DNA from 3 places in the Ralstonia sp. PBBBR1 genome. Region 3 is predicted to be linked to each of the others. Evidence: predicted binding sites of a transcription regulator. Region 3 holds the regulator's gene; each other region holds the start of a gene.
The links. Region 3 encodes FNR, which switches genes on or off when oxygen is low (the NO sensors DNR and NnrR bind a similar motif). Its sites were predicted from a motif close to TTGATNNNNATCAA; they were not measured.
Positions count from the first base shown of each region.

Region 1 (2,266 bases), on a different contig from region 3:
GCCAACACGTTCTCGAAGATTGTCGTGGCCATCAGCGGAGGCCGCGCTTTTGCCGGTAAGGTCACCGCTGGTCTGCTGACCATGCTTCTGTCCAGCTGGGCGGTGTTCTGGCTTGTCGCCTGGTCAATGCCGCCCAATGCCCAGCACCCAATAGAGCGGGCACATGCGGATCAGGCCGGTCACCAGAGGGATCAGCCCCAGCCAGCCAACCCATGCTGGCACCTTGCCAAAAAATGCCAGCAGGATCATGGCGATGCCGATCAGGATGCGGACGGCGCGGTCCGCGGTTCCAACATTGGTAAACATGACAGCGCTCCTGAAGAACGGTGGGTGAACACTTAGAGAATCAAATCGGACGGCGCGTGCTGGCGGGACTGGCCAGCGTTGTCGCGACCGAGAATGCCGGCCAGCAAGGTCCATTCGCCACCCATTGCGCGGATGGTGTCGTCCAGGCTGAGCATGCCCACCAGCCGTTGCTGACGATCGACCACCGCCAGACGGTGCAGGCCGTGGCTCAGCATCGAGCGCAAGGCTTCGCTGATCACGGCGTCATCGTGGATGGTCAGAAGGCCGCGCGTCATGACTTCCGATACGGCGGTCTGGCTGCAGTCGCTGCGGCTGGCAAGGCCATGCACCACCATGTCCCGGTCTGTCACGATGCCCACCACCCGAGAACCCCCAGCGGCGTGTTCCGTGACAAGCAGCGCCCGGGCGCTTTCGTCCCGCATCAGCCGGGCGGCTTGCTGCAGCGTCGCCGTCGCCTGGACGTGAACGATGCGGTGGGAACAAATTTCATCGACCCTCATGCTGAACTCCGATGCGCGTACGTTTTCACTATAAGAACGGGCCGGTGTCAAAGTTTGATCTCGCACAAGGTGCCATGCGCTTTCCATGACTGCACCCCGGGGGCAGCGGATAGCGGACGAGTCTATCGAGCGTTGCGCGCTGGCTCTTGAGGCAGATCAATTGGCATTGCGTGAGGCTGCAGCGAGCCAAACGCTGATGTAAATCAAGGGGTGATCCGCTTGGTGGTCCAACATGGAATTCAGCAGCCCCGATTGGGGCCGACGACGGATTCGATGGAGGCACATCATGTACGACAGGATTCTGGTAGCGGTGGATGGCAGTCCGACGGCAGACCGGGCGCTGGACGAGGCAATCCAGCTTGCACAAAAGCTCGGCTCGGAGTTGGTCATCGCCCACGTGATCGATAACTCGTACCTGATGTACGACGTTGGCTATATCGATGTCGGCGCCTTTACCGAGGCCTTGGTCAAACAAGGCAATCAAATCGTTGCCGACGCGCGTGCCAAGGCCGAAAAGGCAGGTGTGCACGTCCATAGCGTCGTGGTTGACGACCCGATCGGCACTTTCGATATTGGCACTGCCATTGAACAGGCGGCACACAACGTCGGCGCCCAAGCCCTGGTGCTGGGCACGCACGGGCGTCGCGGCTTCCAACGGTTGTTCCTCGGCAGCGTCGCCGAGAGCGTTGTGCGCCGGAGCACACTGCCGGTGCTGCTCGTCCGCGCGGAGCCGACGGAAACGTCGCACGCGCCTACCGAACCGCTAAGCAACGCCGTCATTGCCTAGTCCGGTAGCGCATCTTCTGACACGACTTCGGGATCTGACCATGAGCTACGCCAGTGTGATGGTGCATCTGGACCGCAGCGAACGCGCCATGCACCGCCTTGACCTTGCGGCCCAGTATGCCCAGGCGCACGGCGCCAAACTCGTCGGCATCTATGCGAGCTTTGCGCCAAGCCTCAGCTGGTTCTACATGATGGAGAACGCTGCGCACTATCTGGAGGAAGACCGCATCCGGCGCGACAGCATCCGGGATGCGGTGCACGCGCGCTTTCGCCTGGCGACGGAGAAGCTTGCGGTGGAAACGGAGTGGCGAGCAGTGGAAGGCGACCCCGTGGCTCTCGTACTTCGTGAAGCGCGTGAGACCGATCTTCTCGTCGTCGGGCAACGGAACCACGATGAACCGGATGAATTCATTGCCGGCGACTTTGTGGAGACCCTGATCCTGGAGTCGGGCCGCCCCGTGCTGGTTGTGCCGTATGCGGGCAACTTCACTGCATTGCCGCAACGCGTGCTGGTGGCCTGGAGCGGCGGGCGCGAATCGGCCCGTGCGCTGCACGATGCCATGCCGATGATGACGGGCACCAATGTGCACGTGCTGCAGATCACAAGCACGCAGCCAAAGCACTGGGCCGAGGAAACCACGGTGGGTCAGGTGGCGCGTGCGCTGAATGCGCGC
Region 1 is NZ_NKIL01000012.1:76,774-79,039, reverse strand. Features, by position in the region: partial or broken gene CFE42_RS20025 (MgtC/SapB family protein) at 1-24, shown strand, start outside; gene CFE42_RS20020 (DUF2892 domain-containing protein) at 124-306, opposite strand; gene CFE42_RS20015 (CBS domain-containing protein) at 339-806, opposite strand; gene CFE42_RS20010 (universal stress protein) at 1,093-1,593, shown strand; gene CFE42_RS20005 (universal stress protein) at 1,634-2,266, shown strand, end outside.
Region 1: the regulator FNR is predicted to act here: its motif matches at 1,000-1,013, upstream of CFE42_RS20010 (universal stress protein).

Region 2 (2,266 bases), on a different contig from region 3:
ATCGAGTGGTCGACCAGCACATAGCTGCCAGGCACGCGCGCGGTGAACTTCACAACCGCCGCGCCACCCGCCGGGATCAACGTGGTCTGCACGTTCTTCTGCACGTTGGTGCCGCCCTCGTAGCGCACCTGATCGAAGATGGCGCCGATCACGTGGAAGCTGGAGACCAGATTGGGCCCGCCGTTGCCCACGAAGATGCGCACCGTTTCGCCCACCTTGGCGTGCAGCGCCTTGTCACCGGTGAGCGCGCCTTCCGCACCGTTGAACAGCACGTAGCTCGGGCGTTCGTCGATGGCCTTTTCCATGTCGAACGGCTGCAGGCCCTTCTCGCGGTACTTGCCGGCGGTGTAGAAATCGCCCTGCATGACGTAGTACTCGTGATCAACCTTGGGCAGGCCTTCGGGCGGTTCGACCAGGATCAGGCCGTACATGCCGTTGGCGATATGCATGCCCACGGGTGCGGTAGCGCAGTGGTAAACGTAAATGCCCTCGTTCAGCGCCTTGAAGGTGAACTGCGATTCATGGCCCGGGGCGGTAAAGCTCGATGCTGCGCCGCCGCCCGGCCCGGTCACGCCGTGCAGGTCGATGTTGTGCGGCATCTTGCTGCTCGGGTGGTTCTTGAGGTGAAACTCCACCGTGTCGCCCTGCCGCACGCGGATGAAACTGCCAGGAACGGTGCCGCCGAACGTCCAGAAGGTGTAGCTGACCCCTTCGGAGATCTGCATTTCCTTCTCGACCACTTCCAGCTCCACGATGACCTTGGCTGGATAGTTCCGGTGCACCGGCGGCGGCACAAGCGGTGGACTCGTCAGGACGGCGTGGATCGGCTCGCCGCGTGGCGGCCCGAAGTCACCCGGCAACTTGGCGCTGGCGGCGCGGGCCGCAGTGCCCGCAAGCAGTGCGCCCAGCACCACAGAAATCAAGCCCGCGCGCATCAGGCTGCGGACGGTGTGAAGACGGCTCATTTTTTCCCCCATGTATCGGTCTGGTGTCGTCCGCTCCACGTTAGGCCCCGGCGGCCATTAGGGCTTTGATACAGCGCAAACGAAAACCCGCCCCGACCGGCCCATCCACCCCCACCGCGTGGCACGCAAGCCCAGCCGTGGCCTGATTTGCGACATCAAGGCACCCATAAAACAAGCATCTGATATACATCAATAACACCGGGGATTTCACTCACTAATATAGTTGCATCCTTAATGCATCTTTTTGATGCGACACCCACAGAGGGAATCCCCATGACACAGTCCGCCTCCACCATCCAGCTCGACCTCCGCGTGCTGGCGCCGCGCGAGCGCCATCCGCTGATCTTCTCCGCCTTTGGGGAGCTCGGCATCGGGCAGAGCCTGGAGCTGATCAACGATCACGATCCGCGCCCCCTGCAGTCGCAGTTTCAAGTCGAGCGCCCGGGGCAGTTTTCCTGGGACTACCTTGAGCGCGGCCCCGGCACATGGCGCGTTGCCATCACCAAGGTGGCGTCTGCCGCCAGTGCCGGCCACTGCTGCGGTGGTTGCGGTGGTGGCGCCTGAATTTCCGATTGCATCCTGCAAGGAACCTTGTCATGAAAACCAATCAAAGGCTGTGGCGGTGGCTCGGCCTGATCTTCATCCTGTCGTTCGGGGCATTGGGCTATCTGGGCCGGCAGATCTATCTGGCAGCGCCGCCGATTCCGCATGCCGTCGTCACCTCTGTGGGCGAGGTGCTCTTTACCGGTGAGCAGATCCAGCGCGGCCAGGAAGCCTGGCTGGCAGCCGGCGGCCAGCAGCTTGGCACCGTCTGGGGCCACGGCAGCTACGTTGCACCTGACTGGTCTGCCGATTGGCTGCACCGTGAAGCCACAGCGCTGCAAGCCATCCGCGCGCATCAGCAGTTCGATACCGATGCGCCGTTGACGACCGTGCAGCAAGCCGCCGTCGACGCCAGCGTGAAGGAGGAAATGCGCCGCAATACGTACGACGCAAATCACGACATCCTGACCGTGTCGCGTGAGCGCGCAGAGGCCATCCACGGTGTGGCCCAGCACTTCGAGGCCCTGTTCGGCACCGATCCGTCGCTGGCAACGCTGCGCGATCAATACGCCATGGCCACCGGCGTGCTGCCGGAGGCGGCCGATCGTGAAGCCCTGGCGGCGTTCTTCTTCTGGACGTCGTGGGCCGCGGCCGCCGACCGCCCAGGCGAGACCGACATCTCGTATACGAGCAACTGGCCGCATGAACCGCTGGTAGGCAACACAATGACCGGCGGTGCGGCAGTGTGGTCGATGGTC
Region 2 is NZ_NKIL01000005.1:360,927-363,192, forward strand. Features, by position in the region: gene nirK (copper-containing nitrite reductase) at 1-965, opposite strand, end outside; gene CFE42_RS10360 (DUF2249 domain-containing protein) at 1,239-1,529, shown strand; gene CFE42_RS10365 (nitric-oxide reductase large subunit) at 1,562-2,266, shown strand, end outside.
Region 2: the regulator FNR is predicted to act here: its motif matches at 1,145-1,158, upstream of CFE42_RS10360 (DUF2249 domain-containing protein).

Region 3 (2,266 bases):
GGTGGCGCGAGCCTTGGCCGTGGCTCCTGATGGCTGGGCCGTTTGTTGCCATGATCGGCTGCGGCGTCACCATCTGGCTGGCGATGACGCATCCCGACGCCGTTATTCACGACAACGTCGTGCGCCACGGTTTGGTCGTTGAAAAGACGGCCGTCGCGCCGGCACATGGTATTCACGCGGAGGCCCGATGAAGCGTCGACTGCTGATGTGGATTCTGTGGCCGGCATTTCTGTCGGCCGCGTTGGCTGAACTGGTGGTCTTTGCAGTGGTGGACCCCGCCGACCTGCGTTTCTTCGGCGAACAGATCACCGTGTCGGCCCAGGCGGTCTACACGGTATCGTTCTTTGTGTTCTGGTTGCTGTGCGGATTGTCGAGCGCGCTGACGCTCTACGTGTCCCCGGGCATCGGCAAACTGGAAGCGCATGAACACCCGCTCGTGTGAGCGGGCGCCATGGAAGGAGCCTCAAGCGGCTTGACCGCTCATGACCTGGCGCAGGCCGGCCAGGTCGATTAGTTTGACGTGGCGTTGGCGGATCTGGATGAGACCCGCTTCGGCAAAGCGCGAGAACAGGCGGCTGACGGTTTCGAGCTTGAGGCCCAGATAGCTGCCGAGTTCTTCGCGGCTCATGCGCAGCACAAATTCGGTTGACGAATAACCCCGCTGGGCTGAACGCTTCGAGAGGTTGAGCAGGAACGCTGCCAGACGCTCCTCCGCACGCATGGAACCGAGCGTGAGCAGCATCAGATGATCCTGCGAGATCTCCTTGCTCATGATGCGCAGGAACTGATGCTGCAGCGAAGGCAGCCGACGCGAAAGGTGTTGCAACTCGTCGTAGCGCACCACGCAGACTTCGGTATCTTCGAGCGCGGTGGCATCCGACACATGGCGCATATCGCCAATGCCATCGAGCCCGACGATTTCGCCTGGCAGGTGAAACCCCGTGATCTGGTGCCGGCCGTCTTCGAGCGTCAGATGGGTTTTGAGCGTACCGAAACGAATGCCGTAAACCGCTTCCAGCGGCTCCCCGAGCGAATAGAGCGATTGCCCCTTCTTAATGCGGATGCGCTCGCCGACCAAATCGTCCATCTTGCGCACGTCGTCCGAGTTCATTCCCACCGGCAGGCAGATTTGCCCGAGTACACAGGTGGAGCAACGCGAGGCTTGGTCGGTAAGTGCGATTCGAGTGAGCACGGGCGGGGGCGAGTTTCGGGAAAGTGAAATGAGTAATTCTTGTGGTGCAGCTCAGCTTATTATAACGGCGACCTTCTTGTCCTCGGACATTTCCGATGCGGCAAAACGCGTCAATTACGCTTAGTTCGCAACAGTAAAACAAAAACCTTGGTCCATATCAAAAGAGCGTCAGAAAGATGAGTGCTGCAGCGCTTCTGAGCGTTTTCCTCATCGCATTGCTCGGCGGTGTGCATTGTCTGGCGATGTGCAGCGGGATCGCACTTGCAGCCGAACGTGGAACTGTGGCGGTACGGGTCGTGTCGCGTCGCCGACTATGGTTCGAGCAGGTCGTCATGCATGCCGGCCGGCTGACCACCTACGCGCTGCTTGGCGCAATCATGGGTGCGATGGGCGCGACCTTCTGGCGCCAGCAATGGCTGCCGATTCAACGCGGCTTGTTTGCCTTCGCCAGTGTATTGCTACTCACCTATGGGATTTTGCTGCTCGTGCGCTCCGCCGGAGATGCGTGGCGCAGTGTGTGGCTTGAGCGCTTGCTCGGCCGCGTCGCTGGCCGCCTGTCTCGGGGGGCTGCCACACTGGGCGGCACGCTGCAACGTCAGCCGCCGTTGCTACGCCGCTATATCACGGGTATGGCCTGGGGACTGGTGCCGTGCGGCATGGTCTACGGCGCATTGGCTGTGGCGTTGCTGGCAGGCAACGCTGCCTCCGGGGCTGTGGTCATGCTCGCCTTTGGTGCGGGTACGCTGCCCAACCTGTTGATGATGTCTGGCTTCGCTGGGTGGCTGCGCGGCTTGTCGCGCCGCCGGTGGGTGCGTGGCGCGGCCGGCATCGCCATTGCGGGGTTCGGGATATGGGGGCTGGTGCACGCGATCTGGCTGCCAGAGATGCTCAACGCACACGGATTCTGTCTGGTGCTGTAGGCGTTTAAAGCACGCGTAAATCGCCATCCGGCCTTGGATGGGAGGCTAGATCATCTTCCCGGTTGCGGCGCCGCTGGAAATTGCCCTACAATCGATAGCAATTCGATTCGCCACCCGCGTAAATCAACAATCCCAAGCGCGGCGCCAAGCGATG
Region 3 is NZ_NKIL01000002.1:469,016-471,281, reverse strand. Features, by position in the region: gene CFE42_RS02255 (FixH family protein) at 1-191, shown strand, start outside; gene CFE42_RS02250 (hypothetical protein) at 188-442, shown strand; gene fnr (fumarate/nitrate reduction transcriptional regulator Fnr) at 464-1,192, opposite strand; gene CFE42_RS02240 (sulfite exporter TauE/SafE family protein) at 1,369-2,112, shown strand.